3 regions of the Spirosoma rhododendri genome follow, and region 1 is predicted to be linked to each of the others. Evidence: riboswitches for the same ligand, from Rfam matches in the RefSeq annotation. Region 1 holds a riboswitch; each other region holds the start of a gene.
What was found. Region 1 has a riboswitch for cobalamin ahead of HH216_RS15315 (ABC transporter substrate-binding protein). Riboswitches for the same ligand answer to the same signal wherever they lie in the genome.
Positions count from the first base shown of each region.

Region 1 (6,354 bases):
CACTGGACAACGTCAACGCAATTCAGGCGGCTGACCTGACAGCTTGCCCGGCCATCAAGGACGCTAAAATTGCGGCCGCCAAAACAGCCCGGGATATCGATATCAACATGGTAACTACCAATTACAACGCTCAGGTGACGGATGCGACGGCTGCCCGTTCGAAGGCGGTGGCAAGCTGCCACAACCAGGGTAACGGGGGTTGATTATGTACCCGCCTGAGCACAGCTGTTGGCTATGAAACAACGCCGTTGCTCGGGCTGAACAAAACAGAATAAGCGTACGAACTGCGTGCTGAATGCTGGTGCTGATAGCAACGGAATTCAGCACGCAGTCTCGTTTACTGACCGTTTATCAACCCATTACCCAATGATCCCGGACGTACGTTTACTATACAGTGTAATGACCCGGCGGCTCAGCCGGGTGTGTCTATTGGGAATGCTGAGCGGGGTATTGTCAGGCACGACCGTGCTTGGGCAGGTCAACATATCGGGGAAACCGGGGCTGCTTTACGTGCCCACCGCTACCTTGCTGCCCGACGGTACGTTCCATGCGGGTGTCGCCTATAATCCGGTGAACTATGCGTTTCGCTTTAATCCGGCACTAAACCCGAAGCTAACGACGCGTAACTCGGAAAGTATCTTCTTTGTCAACCTGGTTATGCTGCCCCGGCTTGAACTGAATGTCAATCTGCTGCGACCCAACGGCCCGGTTCAGTACGGGGCGCGCGGGATTGGTGATCGGCAGATCGATATGAAATATGGCGTGCTGACCGAAACTGCCCGCCGACCGTCGGTTGCCGTTATTCTGTCTATCCCGTTCGGTATCGATAACTCACTTATTACCAATGCTATCGTAGCGACGAAGCACGTTTCGCTGTCGTCGGCGATCGAGCTGGAACTGACAGCTGGCTACGCTAGTCCTTACTTTCTTGAACGATCAGACACGCGGAATGATCAGAACTCAACCCTGTTTTCGGGCTTTATTTTTCAGGACAAGCGGGACAAGGCCGCTTACTATCTGGCGGGGCCGATTGCTGGTATCAAAGCCAGCCTGAGCCGAAAAGGGGGATTGATGGCCGAGTGGGATTCGCAGCATATCAACCTGGGTGGGTACGCTACGCTGTTCAGGCACTGGACCGTGCAGGCGGGAGTATTGAATTTTGATCAGCTGACCGTGGGAACGTCCTACGCCTTCTCTCTTTTGCCCACCAAACAGACGACCAGTCATGACAAAGCGCAGTAAGCGTTGGCCCTATCTGCTGCTGTTGCTGGCAACGGTACGGCTGGCGGGTGCTCAAAACACGCCCAACCGAATCATGAGCGCCCTGGAAAACCTGACCGTCGACAGTGCGCAGTACCGTGTCGTGTACGAGCAGCGGCTGTACCGTAATCCCATGACCGCGATGCGGGCCATAAGTCGCACTGCCGTTGCCAACACGGCTACGACGCTGGTTCCGCTTTTTCAGGGCGTATCGATTGCGCAGTATCGTCTGTCGCCCACGTTCAGCACCAGTCTGCTAACCCGCCGGGACCGGATTGCCTACGCCGACGCGGTACCGTTCAACCGGCGGGCCTACAAGCTTGATTTTCGTCTTCAGCCGGAGTTCACGGCTAACTTCGGAAATCGTGACCGGCCGGTGCAGAGCAAAACCAACATCCTGCTGCAAAGCCAGCTTTATCTGCGTCGGGGTCTGGTACTCAACTGGGGTATCGTGTTTCCAATCGTGAATGATCTGGATAATCAGGCGCTGAATGTTCGTCCGGCCCCGATCTTCCTGAACCAGTTCCTGGCGCTTAACCAGGCTGACTTTATGAGTATTTCGGCGGGATTGTTCTACACGGACCGGTACGGCCTGAACGTGCAGTACCGGCACGCAGACCTGCGGTCTCCCTGGTCATTCGGGCTTGAAACCAGCCTGACCGGGTTTTACTTCTTCCCCAAAGACGGCTTTTATTATCAGTCGCCCACGGACCTGCTGCTGCTGGCTGATCTGGCTTACCGCATTGGCCGACATAATGTAACGCTGAAAGTATCGGGCGGGCAGTACCTGTACAATGACCGGGGCGGACGAATTGACTTTATCCGGCAGTTTCCGAATGTTGAGGTGGGCTTTTTTGCGACCAAAACGGGAAATGGCTCGACCGCTGGCTTTAACTTCGCTATCCCTATCCCGCCGGGACGTATTGCGCAGACGAAGCGGGTCAGGCTGCGAAGTACCGAAGAGTTTCGGTGGGAGTATAACTACAGCCGGGGCTACAACATCGGCTCCCGGTACAAAGTGGGCTATCAGCTCGATGCCCTCTTGCGACAGTACCACAACAGTTATCTTAAAAGTCAGTAGCATCAGGGCCGTCCGCACCAGTTTGTGAAAACGCACTACTGGTCGAAACGGGCGGGCCGACATTTCTCCGGCAGCGTAGTACGATTACGAATACCAACACCGTACCTTTGTGGGGCAAGGGTAGCCGACGGTGTGTTTCAGACACGACCGGCCGGTTTTAAAAGGGAATCCCGGTGCAAAACCGGAACAGTCTCCGCTGCTGTAATCTCCACAAACGTAATCAACCCCGTGTGCCACTGTTTCTGCGAAATGGGAAGGCCGTTGGTTACGGAGTAAGTCAGAAGACCTGCCGTTGCTTCATCGATAATGGCTTTCGGAGAAAAGGCCCGTTCATCTGTGCATACAAAAACTGCTCGTTTTTTGCAGCGTAAACCACGCATTGCCGCCTGGTTTGTCTGCCTGTTGTTTGGTCTGTCAACCAGCAGCGTATCCTATACGGTTACCGCAAAGCCCGCACCCAAAAGCGCGGTTCCGGCCCGTCCGCAGGTTGCCATCCGTTACGCCAAAGGCTTTACGATTCGCTACAGCGGCCCCTACAAATTCGTGTCGATCATGAGTCCGTTCGACAAAAGCGTCGATACGGTTCGGTACGTGCTGGTGCCGCGCGGAACGCCCGCGCCGAAAGGTTACGCGGCCAGTCAGGTCATTGATATTCCACTGCGGAGTATCGTCGCTATGTCGTCGATGCACGTAGGGTTGGCGGAATTCCTGGGGGCGGAAGACCTCATCGTCGGTCTGGGTAATCTCAAATACGTATCGTCGCCGAAGGTGATTCAGCGCATCGACGCGGGGAAGGTCCGTGAAGTGGGCCGCGACCAGACCATCAACGACGAACAGGTAATTACGATGCAGCCCGATTTGCTGATGGCGATGGGGAGCCCCACGGCCCGGCTCGACCATTACCGTACCATCCGGGGTGCGGGCGTGCCGGTGCTGATCAACTCGGAATGGGTGGAGACAACGCCACTGGGCCGGGCTGAATGGGTGAAACTGCTGGCTGCGCTGCTCAACAAAGAAACGCTCGTCAACCAGAAATTCGCGAAGGTCGAGCAGGAATACAACCGGCTGGCTACGCTGACGAAGCCGGTTGCCAGCAAGCCGACGATTATCAGCGGCATGAACAGCAAGGACGCCTGGTTCGTACCCGACGGCGACAGCTACATGACCCGCTTTTTTCTGGATGCCGGAGGAAAATATCCGTGGGTGAACCGCCGGGCAACGGGTAGCCTACCGCTCAATTTTGAAGCCGTGTACCCCGTCGCCCTAACGGCCGACTACTGGCTCAACGTGGGGATGATGTCGGTCGATTCGAAGCAGAGTGTACTGGCCAAAGACGCGCGCTACGCCGATTTCAAAGCTTTCAAAACCGGACGACTGTACAGCTATACCAAACGGGTCAACAGTCGGGGTTCCAACGATTTCTGGGAATCCGGTGCCGTCAATCCGCATCTGGTGCTGGCCGACCTGATCCGTATTCTGCACCCCGATCTGCTACCGAAGCACCAACTGGTTTACTATCAGCAACTGAAGTGATGAACACGGCTGATACGCATCCGTCCGGTCCGCCATCCGCGTGGTCCTGGCGTCGGCTCGTCGTGCCCGTACTGGCCGGGCTGGCGCTGCTTTGCTTTCTACTCGACATTGCCCTGGGGTCGGTAGCTATTCCGATCAAAGAAGTGGCCCGTATCGTGTTCAGCCAAACGTCCGACAACGAAGCGTGGCTGTACATCGTCCAGAAGATACGGCTACCCAAGGCCATCACGGCCGTTATCGTCGGCTGTGGCCTGTCGGTGAGTGGGTTACAGATGCAGGCGTTGTTTCGCAATCCGCTGGCTGGTCCGTCGGAGCTGGGGATTACGGCCGGGGCTGGGCTGGGTGTCGCGCTGGTCATGCTGGGCAGCGGGGGTAGTGCCAGTTTGTACGCGATCCGGCAACTGGGCATCGGCGATAGCTGGCTGCTGGTCGCGGTGGCGTCGGCGGGGTCGGCGCTGGTACTGGCGCTGGTGCTGGCAATTGCCGGTCGACTGCGCGACAATGTCGTTTTGCTCATCGTTGGGGTGATGGTCGGTACCGTGACGCTGGCGATCATCAGCATCTGGCAATATTTCAGTCAGCCCGAACAGTTGCAGGAATATTTACTCTGGACGTTTGGCTCGCTGGGCGGGGTCGTACAGACGCACCTATACGTGCTGGCGGGTGTAGTGGCGGGTGGCCTGCTACTGGCGTTCACACTGTCGAAGTCACTGAACGTGCTGCTGCTGGGCGACAACTACGCCCGGAGTATGGGCCTCAATGTACCGCGCAGCCGCCTGCTGATTCTGCTCAGTACCAGTGTGCTGACGGGCAGTATCACGGCTTTCTGCGGACCGATCGGGTTCGTCGGTATCGCCGTGCCCCACCTGACCCGGTCACTGCTCGACACCGCCGACCATCGTCTGCTGATACCAACGGCCTGTCTGGTCGGAACCATTCTGCTGCTCATCTGCGACAGTATTGCGCAGTTGCCCGGTACGCAGGCGATTCTACCTATCAACATCGTCACCTCGCTACTAGGCGGGCCGGTCGTGATCTGGATTATCATGCGTCGTAACACCATCCGCACGGCTTTCTGATGAACGAACCGCTGTTAACGACGCACGACCTGAGCATCGGCTACCCGACGCAGCAACGTACCGTGGCGCAGGGGCTGACGCTGTCACTAGCTGCCGGTCAACTGGTTTGCCTGTTGGGACCGAACGGGGCGGGAAAGTCGACGCTGATGCGGACGCTGGCGGGGCTACAGACACCGCTGGCCGGAACGGTGCAGCTGGCTGGTCAGCCGTTGACTGACATCAGTACGCTCGATCTGGCCCGGCGCATGAGTCTGGTGCTGGCCGAGCGGGTGGATATGGGTACGATGCGGGTAAGTGAGCTGGTGGCGCTGGGCCGGGCCCCGCATACCGGCCGCTTCGGCCGACTGACGGCCATCGATCAGGCGCGGATTGAGCAGGCATTGACCCTGACGAATACGCACCGGCTGGCCGACCGGCGGTTGCATCAACTGAGTGATGGTGAGCGGCAGACGGTGATGCTGGCCCGTGCGCTGGCGCAGGATACCGACCTGATTTTGCTGGATGAACCCACGGCCCACCTCGACCTGCCTAACCGCGTTGAGATGATGCGGCTGCTGCGACAACTGACCCGGCAAACCGGCAAAGCGATTCTGCTATCGACCCACGAACTGGACCTGGCCCTGCAAGCCGCCGATGCACTATGGCTGTTCGACGCACGGGGACATCTGGCCGTGGGGGCACCCGAAGATCTGGTGCTAACGGGTGCGTTCGATGCTGCCTTCGACAAAGCCGGGTTTTACTTCGACCGCTCGACCGGCACGTTTACGATGCAACCCGATGAGAACGGTCCGGCGGTCCGCCTGTCGGGCAATGAGTCACTGCTGTTCTGGACGCGCCGGGCGCTGCGTCGGGAGGGATTCGCGATACAGGACACCGCCGACCGGACTATCGAAGCTTTTTTCCAACAGGGGCAGGCGCGTTGGCAGTACACCTATGCGGGACAAACCCGCATGGCTACGTCAGTGAGTGAATTGCTGAGGATGTTGAATACGTCATAGTTGTCCCCGACAGCTTCTAGCTGTCGGAGCCGTCAGGCTAAGTGTAGTTGCTTGATTAGCCGCTAGCGCGGCTCGACAGCTGGAAGCTGCCGGATACAACATAATCATCAAATTACTATGAAGATATACACGAAAAAAGGCGACAAAGGCACGACGGGCCTGTTTGGCGGAAGCCGGGTCGACAAAGACGACGTGCGGGTAGAATGCATTGGTACGCTCGACGAAGCAAATTCCACCATCGGGCTACTGCGGGTCAGGCTGGGCAACGCCCATGAATGGCAACCGAATCTGCACAAGATTCAGAAAGATTTGATGGATATGATGTCGCACCTGGCTCGCCCATCGGACGCCAAGAAGGAAAACAAGAACCCGATGCCGGAAGACGGCGCTGACTTCTGTGAGC
Region 1 is NZ_CP051677.1:3,683,015-3,689,368, forward strand. It holds gene HH216_RS15300 (hypothetical protein) at 1-203, shown strand, start outside; gene HH216_RS15305 (YjbH domain-containing protein) at 367-1,242, shown strand; gene HH216_RS15310 (YjbH domain-containing protein) at 1,226-2,341, shown strand; cobalamin riboswitch at 2,443-2,649, shown strand; gene HH216_RS15315 (ABC transporter substrate-binding protein) at 2,702-3,874, shown strand; gene HH216_RS15320 (FecCD family ABC transporter permease) at 3,874-4,953, shown strand; gene HH216_RS15325 (ABC transporter ATP-binding protein) at 4,953-5,951, shown strand; gene HH216_RS15330 (cob(I)yrinic acid a,c-diamide adenosyltransferase) at 6,069-6,354, shown strand, end outside.

Region 2 (6,354 bases), 2.4 Mb from region 1:
CCGAATAAAAAATGGCGATTGCCTTTCCGGCGTGGCCGTCGTAGTTTACGATGTTCATTAACACGATCATCCATGAAAAAATCCACCGGGCTGCTGGTCGGTCTCTGCCTGTCGGCGGGGGCGTTGCTGGCGCAGAACAAACCCAAACCGGAAGACGTACACACCTTCACGCTCAAAAACGGCATGAAGTTCATGGTCCTTGAAGACCATTCGATTCCCAACGCCAACTTTTATACCTTCTGGAAAGTCGGGTCGCGCAACGAGGTGCACGGCATTACGGGTCTGTCGCACTTCTTCGAGCACATGATGTTTAACGGGGCGAAAAAGTACGGTCCCAAACAGTTCGACCGGACGATGGAGGCCAACGGCGGCTCCAACAACGCTTACACGACCGAAAACAACACCGTGTACACCGACTGGTTTCAGAGCGGGGCGCTCGAAACGATTTTCGACCTCGAAGCCGACCGCATCCGTGACCTGGCCATCGACCCGAAGATGGTCGAGAGCGAGCGCGGAGTGGTGCTGTCGGAGCGGAGCACGGGGCTGGAAAACTCGAATTACCGGCTGCTGGGCGAACTCGTACAGTCGACGGCCTTTACCGAGCACCCGTACATGTTTCCGGTTATCGGCTTTGAATCCGACATCAAACGCTGGACGCAGGCCGATCTGGAGCGGTATTTCAAAACTTACTATTCGCCAAACAACGGCGTGGCGGTGATTGTCGGCGACGTGACACCGGCGCAGGTCGAGAAGCTGGCCAAGCAGTACATTGAACCGATTCCGGCGCAGAAATTACCCGACAGCCTACGTACGGTGGAACCCCCGCAGAACGGCGAACGGCGCGTAACGACCTACAAAGACATCGCCACGCCCAACATCATGCTGGCCTACCACGTACCTGCCACTCGACACCCCGACTATTACGCCCTCGACCTGCTGAGCGGGGTGCTGAGTTCGGGAAATTCGTCGCGGCTCATCAAATCGCTGGTGCTCGATTCCACGATTGCGTCGCGCGTGTCGTCGAACATGGAAATCGCGCTTGATCCCACGCTGTTCACGATCTACGCCATTGCCGCCAGCAACATATCGGCTGAGCAGCTTGAACGGTCGGTCGAGAACCAGATTGAGAAGATCGTTGCGAACGGCATTACCGACGTGGAGTTGCAGAAGCTGAAGAATCAGAAGCTGATGGAGTTTTACCACACGATGGAAACCATCAACGGCAAAGCCAATTCGCTCGGCACGTACGAACTGTACTTCGGCGACTACAAAAAGCTCTACGAAGCCCCGTCGCTCTACGAAAAAGTCACCAAAGAAGACGTACAGCGCGTCGCGAAAACCTACCTGACCATGCGCAACCGCACCGTCGGCTATTTATTGCCGGAAACGAAAAAAGTGGCGGGCGCGAATTAAATATACCCTCACCCCCGGCCCCTCTCCCAAAACGGGAGAGGGGGGTGGCACGTCCTGCCAATTAGCTCCCTGTGGGTACCAATCCGCTAGTCACCCCTCTCCTGTTTTAGGAGAGGGGCTGGGGGTGAGGTCAATCGCAGCCGTGAGGTCAAACCGATATACCATGAAGAAACTCATCATACTCGTTACCACCCTGCTCGTGGCGGGGTTGGCGCAGGCACAGACGTTTAAGGTGCCGCCATTCCAGAAATTTAAACTCAAAAACGGGCTGACTGTCTACCTGATGGAGCAGCACGAAGTCCCGCTCATCAACGTGTCGGCGGTGTTCGACGCGGGGGCGGTGGACGACGGTACGCGCTACGGGCTGGCCAACATGACCGCCGATGCGCTGCTGTTTGGCAGTTCGCGCTACACGAAGGAGGAACTCGAAGCCAAAACCGAGTACGTCGGGGCCAGTATCGACACCTACGGCGGCAAGGAAGTGGCCAAACTGACGGCTTCGTTCGCGGTGAAAGATCAGGATCTGCTGTTTGACATTTTCCAGGACGTACTGACCAAACCGACGTTTAATCAGACCGAGTTTGACAAGTACAAACAGCGGCTGTTGCTTCAGCTGACTCAGCAAAAGGAAAGCCCCCGCTCGGTGATCGGCTCGTATTTTGGGCGGTTCGTCTACGGCGACAACCCCTACGCCAACCCGATTTCGGGGACACCTGCGTCGGTGTCGGCGATTTCGGCGAATGATGTTCGGCAGTTTTATCAGAAAAATTATACCACCGACCGGGCGGCTATCGCCATCGTCGGCGACTTCAACACGGCCGCGATGAAAAAGCGCATGACCGATCTGTTCAGCAACTGGAAAACGGCGGCTTCCACTACGCCCCGGCTGGACGAACCGGCGTTGGCGTTCAGCGGTCCTCGTGTGCTGCTGGTCAACAAAGACGACGCCCGCGAAACGACGTTTATCATCGGTGGTAAGGGTATCAAGCAGAGTAATCCCGATTTTATTCCCGTCACGGTTGTCAATACGATTCTGGGTGGGCGATTTACGTCGTGGCTCAACGATGCGCTGCGCGTGAACTCCGGCCTGACCTACGGGGCCAACAGTCGATTTGCGACGTATCGGAACAGCGGTACGTTTGTCGTATCGACATTCACGAAGAATAGTAGCACGATCCCCGCGATTGACTTGGCCGTTCATGTGCTCGACAGCCTGCACCGCACCGGTATCGACGAGAAGACGCTGACATCGGCCAAAAACTACGTCAAAGCCGATTTTCCACCTCGCTATGAGTCAGCGAGCGAGTTGGCCAACCTGCTGACGGATATGTTTAGCCTGGGGTACGATGAGTCGTTTATCAACAATTTTCAGAAGAACGTCGACGGGCTGACGGTAGCCAAAACGCGGCAGATCATCGACCAGTATTTTCCTGACAAGAACCTGCAATTCGTGCTGATCGGAAAGGCCGATGCGATTCGGGATAAGGTGAAAAAATACGGTGCCGTTACGGAGAAAGAAATCAAGGCAGAAGGCTTCTAAGTGGCCCTCTTTCGTGATGAGGTTACCGTTCGCGAACCCGTTTGCACCGCTCAATCAATAAACATAGGACGGAGTGAGGGGGCTACATACGTTTGACCATCTGGCAGGTAGTGGGTATTTACCCATGACTGACCAAGTAACGAGGTAGTCTTTCCGTTACTATTCCACCTGTTCAATAATTCAGCCCCGAGCAATCGGGGCTGTTTTTTTAGGTGATTCCCGTACCTTTGTCGCGAGTTATCGGTGCCTGATGCCGCTCCGTAGTGGCGTTCATGGCTTAAAAGGGAAGTTGGTGGAAAACCGACGCTGTCCCCGCAACTGTAAGTCTGTACAAACCCGGTTCAATCTGCATGGCCACTGCCTACGGGCGGGAAGGCCCGGACCGGGACGACGAGCCAGGAGACCTGCCGATGACCATCCGCTGCCGAATCGTTCGGAGGAAACGGCCCGGTCGCGTGCTGACGCAAACACGCACGAGAACTGAATCAGATTGTGAAAACCCACGGATGGTTTTGGGGGGCTGTTGGGCTTTCGCTGATGGCTAGCTGGCCTGTTGGCGCGCTCGCCCAAACCACCACAACCGTACCCGACTCCGCCGTGGCGCTGTCGGCGGTGACGGTGCGGGCTATCGCGCCTGAACGGTTTCTGGCGGGGCAAAAAATTCAGCGCATCGATTCGACCACACTGCTTCAGTTTCGGTTCAGCACCATCACCGACCTGCTGACGTACAATACACCCCTGGCGTTTAAGAGCTACGGCCCCGGTCAGCTGGCTACGGTATCCTTTCGCGGTACGTCGGCCAACCACACGGCGGTTCTCTGGAACGGCATCAATATTAACCAGCCGAACCTCGGCCAAACCGATTTCTCAACCGTGCCCGTCGCGGGTTTCGATAAACTGGCTGTGCAATATGGCTCAGGGGCCAGTGCCATCGGCTCCGATGCCGTGGGCGGTAGCATTCTGCTGGGAAGTCAGGCCGACTGGCAAACGCGGCTGGGCGTGACGGTGGGGCAGCAACTGGCGTCGTTCCGTAATAATCAGACGCAGTTGGGGCTTCGCTACAGCAGTGCGCCGGGGGCAAACTGGCAGGTGTCGGGCCGGACGTACCTGTACCGGAGTCAGCTGAACAACGACTACCCGTACCGCGAATTTCGTAACTACTTCGTCGATCAGGCCACGACGGCGCAACGGGGGCTGGTGCAGGATGTGTACGTGCGGCACCGCAACGGTCAGCAACTGTCGGTCAATGCCTGGTTGACGGATAATGATCTGATCCTGAGCCCGCAGGATGCCATTGCGCGGGAGCGAACCCGTACGCAGTCGGCGCGGTTGCTGACGACCTACGCAGCCGGGGCCACAACCGTGCGGCTGGGCTGGATCCGCGACGTGCTCGATTACGCCAAAAGCGACTTTACCCGACCCGATCATACCGAAACCGACCGGTTTATTGGTCGCGTCGAACGCGAGTTCCGGCTGTGGCCCGGCCTGACGGGGGCAGCGGTGAACCTACGGACGGGCGGGGAATGGTCGCACTACCGCACCCGGACGGACGGTTATGGCGGGCAGCTTATCACCGAAAACCGGCAGGACCTGTACGCGCTGCTGCGACTGCAAACGGCGCGTTGGCTCGTGTCGGCTAATGTCCGGCAGGCGTTTGTGACCCGCTTCAACCCCCCGCTGACGCCTTCGCTGGGTGCTGAATACAAACTGCTGATGCAGGGATCGACGACCCTCACGGCGAAAGCATCTGTCGGGCGGAGCTACCGGGTGCCGACCCTGAACGAACGCTACTGGATCGAACTCGGCGACCCGAATCTGAAACCCGAATCGGGCGTTAATCTGGAAGGTGGGCTATCGCTGGTCAGTGCACTGTCGCCCACGCTGAACCTAACCACCGACCTGACGGCATACCATAACCGCGTCGACAATTGGGTGCTCTGGAACCCCACGACCGACTACCACGTCGAAAACCTGCAACTGGTGGTGGCACGGGGTGGCGAACTAGCAGGCACACTTCGCTACGCGCAGTCGGGCTGGCAGGCGGGGCTACGGGTCGGCTATGCACTGACGCGCACGTCGCAGGAGCGGGCCTACGACAGCTACGCCCGCGACGTGATCGGTAAGCAGTTGCCTTACGTGCCGGTGCATACGGGTACGCTCAACGCCTGGGTGCAGCGCGGCCGGTCGCGGCTGTCGGTGCAGATGCAGACAAGTTCGCGCCGGTACATCACCGCCGACAACACGCAGTATTTTCAGGGTGTCCTGCTGGCGAATGTGCTGGCCGAAACGCAGGTGCGGGTCGCCAAAGCCGCTTTTCGGGTGCAGGGTCAGGTCAATAATCTATTCGACGCGCTGGTCATCAGCGTTCGGCGCAACGCCCTGCCGGGCCGAAATTTCGCCATCAACGTGCTTTTTACTTTACCATCCAATAATCTATGAACAAACACATTACAACCGGAATCGTCGCCAGCGTATTAACGCTTAGCCTGTGGAACTGTAAAACCACCGACCCGGAGGCATCGCCTTACGAATCAGGAGCTTATATTGCCAATCAAGGTAATTTTTCGCAGAATAACGGGTCGGTGACCTATATCCCGACGGGTAGTAATACGGCGCAGACCAGCATCTTCGCTACGGCAAATTCTGGGCTGACGATCAGCGGTGGCGTTCAGGATATTACGGATGTCAACGGCAAAATGCTGATTCTGGTCGATAACACGGCGGCCGGTCAGGACAAGGTCGAGATCGTGGAAGACGGTACGTTCAAAAGCCGGGCGACGCTGAAAACCCCCGACATTGAGAACCCCCGCCGGGTGATCTACGCGGCTCCCAACAAAGCGTATGTTAGCTGCTGGGATGTATCGGGTAGCTTCAGCGCGGGTACGTTCTATAAAGATCCCGGTTACGTGGCGGTCGTCGACGTGAACTCGGGTACGGTGACGAAGAAAATCTCAGCCGTTAAGGGAGCCGAGGGTATGGTTCTCGTCGGTAGTGAAGTATTCGTTGGTAGTGCCGGTTACAGCGGTGGGAATGCGTTGGCCATTATCAATATCAACACCGACGAGGTGGTTCAGAAGGTCGACATGGGTGGCGAAGCCGAACCGATTGCCGTCGATGCCAATGGTAAACTGTGGGTACTGGTCGGTCAGACGATGATCTGCTATAACGCCGGTGCCCGAACCGTTGAGAAGCGCGTACCGCTGAACGCAACCCCAACGGGCGTGGCCATCAGCCGCGACAAAAAGAGCTTCTACTTCTCGACCAGCAACCGTACCTACCGGTTCGCCATCACCGACACCAGTGTACCAACGACGGCCGTTCAGAACCGTTCGTTCAGCGCCATCGGTATCGACCCAAACAGCGGTACATTCTACGGTAGTCAGAACCCGGTCAGCTACAGT
Region 2 is NZ_CP051677.1:307,377-313,730, reverse strand. It holds gene HH216_RS01255 (M16 family metallopeptidase) at 73-1,413, shown strand; gene HH216_RS01250 (M16 family metallopeptidase) at 1,577-2,953, shown strand; cobalamin riboswitch at 3,178-3,379, shown strand; gene HH216_RS01245 (TonB-dependent receptor plug domain-containing protein) at 3,491-5,392, shown strand; gene HH216_RS01240 (YncE family protein) at 5,389-6,354, shown strand, end outside.
Region 2: another riboswitch for cobalamin. It lies ahead of HH216_RS01245 (TonB-dependent receptor plug domain-containing protein); the one in region 1 lies ahead of HH216_RS15315 (ABC transporter substrate-binding protein).

Region 3 (6,354 bases), 1.3 Mb from region 1:
TACAAAACGGCCTATGAAGGGCAGGAGCCGGAAGCCTACGAAACGCTGCTGCTCGACGCCATGACTGGCGACGCGACGCTGTTCATGCGGGCCGATCAGGTCGAAGCGGCCTGGAAGGTGGTAACGCCAATCATTGAAAACTGGGACAACACGAAGCCAACCGATTTTCCGAACTACGAGCCCGGTACCTGGGGCCCCGAAGCGGCCATGAAGCTGATCGAGAACGACGGTTTCCACTGGACGATGAAGTAAGGCCGACCAGATTTGGCAGTAGATTTTGTAGAGACGCAATCGCACCGGTGACCCGGACGTTGCGTCTCTTTTTTTGCGCCAGCCTAGATCACACTGGGCTGGGAGTAGGTAGTGCCATCCAGTTGTGTAGAGACGCGATCCTTCGCGTCTCAGCACGCGTCAGCCCGGATGCGTCAGCAACAACGCCATCCGGTGCAAAAACCATCCGGGGGCTGAGACGCGAAGGGTCGCGTCTCTACATATATCAATCGTGCCATCCGACAGTAAAAGACAACGATCGGCCGTTATATTTGTGAAAATATAACGGCCTTTTCTATGAATGGCTCACGGGCAAAAATTCAACTTCTGTTTACTGTTGTCGCGCTGCTGCTGACGACGATTTCATTTGCCCAGACGATCACGATTTCGGGCGAACTTACCAAACCGCTGACCCTGAAACCAGCCGACATCAAGGCCATGTCGCACACTGCCGTCACCACCACTGACCGCGACGGTAAGGAACATACTTACTCGGGCATCCCCCTGATTGCGCTGCTGAATCAGGCGGGGCCAGTACGGGGACTGCGCTGAAAGGGAAGAACCTGACCAAATACGTCGTCGTGAAAGCTGCCGATGGCTACGAAGTCGTATTTGCACTCGCCGAGCTTGATCCCGACTTTTCGACGCGCACGATTTTACTGGCCGACAGCGTCGATGGGGCTCCGCTGGCCGATGGCATGGGGCCGTACCGGGTGGTGGTGCCCGGCGAAAAGAAACCTGCCCGCTGGATTCGTCAGGTGACGGAGATGGCCGTAAAACTGGCGAAGTAGGTCCGGCGGAAGCAGAGCCAGATAAGTTGGCCGGTGTAGGTGCATCCTACGAATTTTGTTAGTTTGCCCTCTCACTTTTCCCGGATAAGACGGCGCATGACCGGTGCGCTCCGGTTTTTCGCATGAATCGACGTTCGTTTATTAGTCAACTGTCTGCCGTTGGCGGAACAGCCCTGACAACCTCTCTGCCCGCGTTTTCTGCCACAAAGCATGACACAACGCGCCGTGCTACGGCCACTGGTTATACGGCAGACGTGGTTATTGCGGGCGGAGGTGTGGGTGGTTGCGCGGCTGCGCTGAGTGCCCTGCGTACCGGGAAAACGGTTGTGATGACCGAAGAAACAGACTGGATTGGCGGGCAACTGACGCAGCAGGGCGTTCCGCCCGACGAACACCAGTGGATTGAAACTCACGGGGCTACCCGCCTGTATCGACAGTACCGGAACGCCGTCCGCGACTTCTATCGGCAGTATTACCCGCTGACCGAAACGGCCCGTGCGCAACCGTACCTGAATCCGGGTGACGGTGCCGTGTCGCGACTCAGCCACGAACCGCGTGTATCGCTGATCGTATTGCAACAGCTGCTGGCTCCGTATCTGAGTGCGGGTAAGCTGACGCTGTTGCTCGACCACAAAATCAGCGGGGCCGACGTGCAGGGCGACCGGGTGCGTGCCTTAACCGCCCGAAATCGCCAAACCGGGCGCGAACTTGTGCTGACGGCCCCGTACTTCGTCGACGCTACCGAACTCGGCGATCTGCTGCCGATGACCAAAACCGAGTTTGTGACCGGGGCTGAATCCCGTGCCGATACCCGCGAACTCCACGCCCCCGAACAGGCCGACCCCAAAAATGTGCAGGCGTTCACGATGTGCTTCGCGATGGACTATGTTCCTGGTGAAAATCACATCATCGATAAGCCGCGTGAGTACGATTTCTGGCGTAACCACACGCCCGTGCTGAAACCAGCCTGGTCGGGAAAACTGCTGTCGCTGTCGTACTCGAACCCGAAAACACTGGACCCCAAAACGCTGGGCTTTCAGCCCGAGGGTGCCAAAACTGGCGATGCGCTAAACCTCTGGAATTACCGGCGCATCATCAGTCGGGCGAATTTCGAGTCGGGGTTCTATAAGGGCGACATCAGCAGTGTCAACTGGCCACAAAACGACTACGCGCTGGGGAATCTAATTGGTGCGTCGGAGAAAGAATTCGCCCGACACGTCGACCGGGCAAAGCAGCTGAGTCTGTCGTTACTGTACTGGCTGCAAACCAAAGTGCCGCGCCCCGATGGTGGGCAAGGCTGGCCCGGCCTTCGACTCCGCCCCGACGTGATGGGTACCACCGATGGGCTGGCCAAATACCCGTACATCCGGGAAGCCCGGCGCATCAAACCCGTCTTCCGCGTATTGGAAGAATACGTTGGAGCCGATAACCGGGCGCTGATTACGGGGCAGAAAACCGGGAATAAAGCCGCGCCCTTCGCCGACAGTGTTGGTATCGGCTACTACCATATCGACCTGCACCCCAGTACCAGCGGCAACAACTACATCGACTTTGGGTCGTTGCCGTTTCAGATACCGTTGGGGGCTTTACTGCCGCAACGAATGGAAAATCTGCTGCCCGCCTGTAAAAATATCGGTACGACACACATCACCAACGGCTGTTACCGACTGCACCCCGTCGAGTGGAGCATCGGCGAAGCGGTTGGGGCGTTGATTTCGTTTGCCATCGATAGAAAGGTGCCACCCCGTGCCGTGCGCGAAAAGCAAAACCTGTTGGCCGACTTTCAGCAACTGATTCGTTCGCAGGGTATCGATACGCAGTGGCCTGCCTAGTCCGGTCATCAGCGAGTGGGGCAGCAAATCTCGTCGACCGACGGTTTTGCCAGAAAAAATCTGGTCGGATAAGCGTTTGAGGGTCAGGCGGCAACACCGGGCTATGACCTGCGCGGCCAGTCTGCTTACGGTGGGCCGGGTGCGTCATCGTTGTGATTGTCCGGCCAATGCGACTAGCTTTGCCCCAACGTTCTTTGTTTTCCGTCAAACAGGCTATTGGTTTTCCTGAGAGGTTCAGGAGATTAAAAAGGAATCGTGTGAAATTCACGAGCAGACGTTGCTACTGTCAGTGACCATCAGAAAAGGGTTTGCCCTCGATGTCCATTGTCCCCGTTACCAGGGGATGAGAAGGACGGCAAATACCGTCACAAGCCAGGAGACTTGCCCTTAGCCTTGCTGATTACGCCCACACGGCCCTGGGTTCTATCACGTATTGACCACTTTTTCCCGTTTCATTTTTCCGCTCCATCACCGGGGCCGGGTGTGGTGTGTCGTATCGATAGAGTTTGGAGTTGGGTAGGCGTATGGAGTTCGGCATCGAACGCGATCAACCATTTTTCAAACCATTTTTATGATCGCACACAATCTCGGCTATCCACGAATTGGTAGCCACCGCGAACTCAAACGGGCCTGCGAACAGTTCTGGGCCAACAAAATCACGTGTCAGCAGCTAGAGGACGTCGGGCGGCAAATCCGCACCGATAACTGGCTGACCCAACAGCAGGCGGGCATCGCGCTCGTTCCCTGCAACGACTTCTCGTTCTACGATCAGGTGCTCGACCTGTCGCTGACGGTAGGGGCCATTCCACCCCGTTTCCAGCCGCTGCTCGACAGTGCCGAACCGGACGATGACCACCTGACGCTGTACTTCGCCATGGCGCGGGGTTATCAGCAGAACGGCCTCGACCTGAAAGCGATGGAGATGACCAAGTGGTTCGACACAAACTACCACTACATCGTTCCGGAATTCTCGAAAGACCAGTCGTTTACGTTGCTGTCGGAACGCATCTTCACCCAGTTCGATGAAGCCCGGCAGACGCTTGGCGTGGTGCCGAAACCGGTGCTGATTGGCCCCGTGACGTATCTGTTGCTGGGCAAAGAGAAAGACGTCGACTTTGACCGGCTGGACCTGATCGACCGGCTGCTGCCCGTCTACGAACAGATACTGAGTCGCCTTCAAACGCAGGGTGCCACTTGGATTCAACTGGATGAACCGGGTCTGTCGCTCGACCTGACCGATGCCCAACGCGCGGTGTTCGCCAAAACCTACGCCCGGCTACGCGGACAATTCCCCGACCTGAACATCCTGCTGGCGTCGTATTTCGACTGCTACGGCGACAACCTGAACCTGGCCCTGCAACTGCCCGTCGACGCGCTGCACCTCGATCTGGTCCGCTGCCCAAGCCAACTGGACGACATCCTCCAAACTGATTTTGCCAGCAAGTCGACGCAGCTTTCAATAGGCGTCATCAACGGGCGGAATATCTGGATCAATGATCTGGAAAAGTCGCGACAGACGATCCAGCGGGTTGTCAATGCTATTGGTAGTGAGCGGGTTATGCTGGCACCATCGTGTTCGCTGCTGCACGTTCCCTGCGATTTGGCTAACGAAACGGCCGAGCAGGGCCTGACGCCCGAAATCAAGCAATGGCTGGCCTTCGCCCGGCAAAAACTGGACGAACTGGCCACGCTCACGACGCTGTTCAACGACCCCGCCAATGCGTCAGCGAATGCGGTTCTGGCGGCAAACCAGCAGGCCATCACCGCCCGGAAAGAGTCAGCGCTGATTAATCGACCGGCGGTGCAGAACAGGGTGCGCCAACTGACGGAGCAGGATGCACAGCGTAATGCGTCGTTCGTAGACCGGCAGGCGGAGCAGCACGCGCATCTGCAATTGCCCCTGTTCCCGACGACGACAATCGGTTCGTTTCCGCAGACGGACGCCGTGCGGGCCAACCGGGCGAAGTGGAAGAAAGGCGAGAAGACGCTGGCGCAGTACGACGATTTTATCCGGCAGGAAACTGAACAGGCTATTCGCTGGCAGGAAGAAATTGGCCTTGACGTACTTGTTCACGGCGAATTCGAGCGCAACGACATGGTCGAATATTTCGGTGAACTGCTCGACGGTTTTGCGTTCAGCGAAAACGGCTGGGTACAGAGCTACGGGTCCCGTTGCGTGAAACCACCGATCATTTACGGCGATGTACACCGCCCCGAACCCATGACGGTGCGCTGGGCACAGTACGCGCAGTCGCTGACGCCGAAGCCGGTAAAAGGAATGCTCACCGGCCCCGTCACGATCCTGCAATGGTCATTCGTGCGCGACGATCAGCCCCGGCGCGACACCTGCCTGCAAATCGCGCTGGCGGTGCGCGATGAGGTGGTCGACCTGGAAAAAGCAGGTATTCAGGTGATTCAGATTGATGAACCGGCCCTGCGGGAAGGCCTGCCCCTGCGTCGGGAAAACTGGGCGGCTTACCTCGACTGGGCGGTGCGGGCGTTCCGCGTATCGGCCTCGGGCGTACAGGACCGGACGCAGATTCACACGCACATGTGCTACGCCGAATTCAACGACATCATCCAGTCCATCGCCGACCTCGACGCCGACGTGATTACGATTGAAACGTCGCGTTCGCAGATGGAACTGCTCGATGCTTTCGCCCGCTTCAACTACCCCAACGAGATCGGGCCGGGCGTGTACGACATTCATAGTCCCCGCGTCCCGACGACGGCCGAAATGATCGACCTGCTGCAAAAAGCGGGCGACGTGCTGCCCGCCCGCAACCTGTGGGTCAACCCCGACTGCGGCCTGAAAACCCGCCATTGGCCCGAAACCACCGAAGCCCTGCGCAACATGGTGCAGGCCGCGCAAACCGCGCGGGAATCAATAGTTATCTAGTTTGTAGTTCGTGGTTTGTGGTTGCGCCAGTCCCGGCGGGGCATCGCAACTACAAACCACGAACTACAAACCGCAAACCCAATTTCATGTCCCAACTCACATTTCCCACGCTGGCGGACCGTATCGATGCGGCTGAAACCCGCGTGTTCAAGGCCGTTTTTCCGAGTACGACTAACCATTACGACACCCTGTTTGGCGGTACGGCCCTGCAACTGATGGATGAGGTCGCGTTTATTGCCGCGACTCGGTTTTCGCGCAAACGCATGGTCACAGTGTCGTCCGACAAGATCAATTTTACCAAGTCGATACCGGCCGGAACGATCATTGAACTTATCGGGCGAGTTGAGCACGTGGGCAATACGAGCATCCGCGTGGCCGTCGAAATTTTCGTCGAAGAGATGTACTCGATGGAGCGGCACCCGGCCATTCACGGCACGTTCACGTTTGTCGCGCTGGACGAAAACAAGAAACCCATCCGCATTCTGGACCCGACCGATTCACCCGAACCATGATCTGCAAAGCCAGTACCACGCTTAAAAAAACGGACACAGACGGACGGATT
Region 3 is NZ_CP051677.1:4,946,624-4,952,977, reverse strand. It holds gene zwf (glucose-6-phosphate dehydrogenase) at 1-252, shown strand, start outside; gene HH216_RS26260 (molybdopterin-binding protein) at 568-822, shown strand; gene HH216_RS26255 (hypothetical protein) at 852-1,061, shown strand; gene HH216_RS20590 (FAD-dependent oxidoreductase) at 1,184-2,893, shown strand; cobalamin riboswitch at 3,094-3,296, shown strand; gene metE (5-methyltetrahydropteroyltriglutamate--homocysteine S-methyltransferase) at 3,465-5,792, shown strand; gene HH216_RS20580 (acyl-CoA thioesterase) at 5,879-6,304, shown strand; gene HH216_RS20575 (hypothetical protein) at 6,301-6,354, shown strand, end outside.
Region 3: another riboswitch for cobalamin. It lies ahead of metE (5-methyltetrahydropteroyltriglutamate--homocysteine S-methyltransferase); the one in region 1 lies ahead of HH216_RS15315 (ABC transporter substrate-binding protein).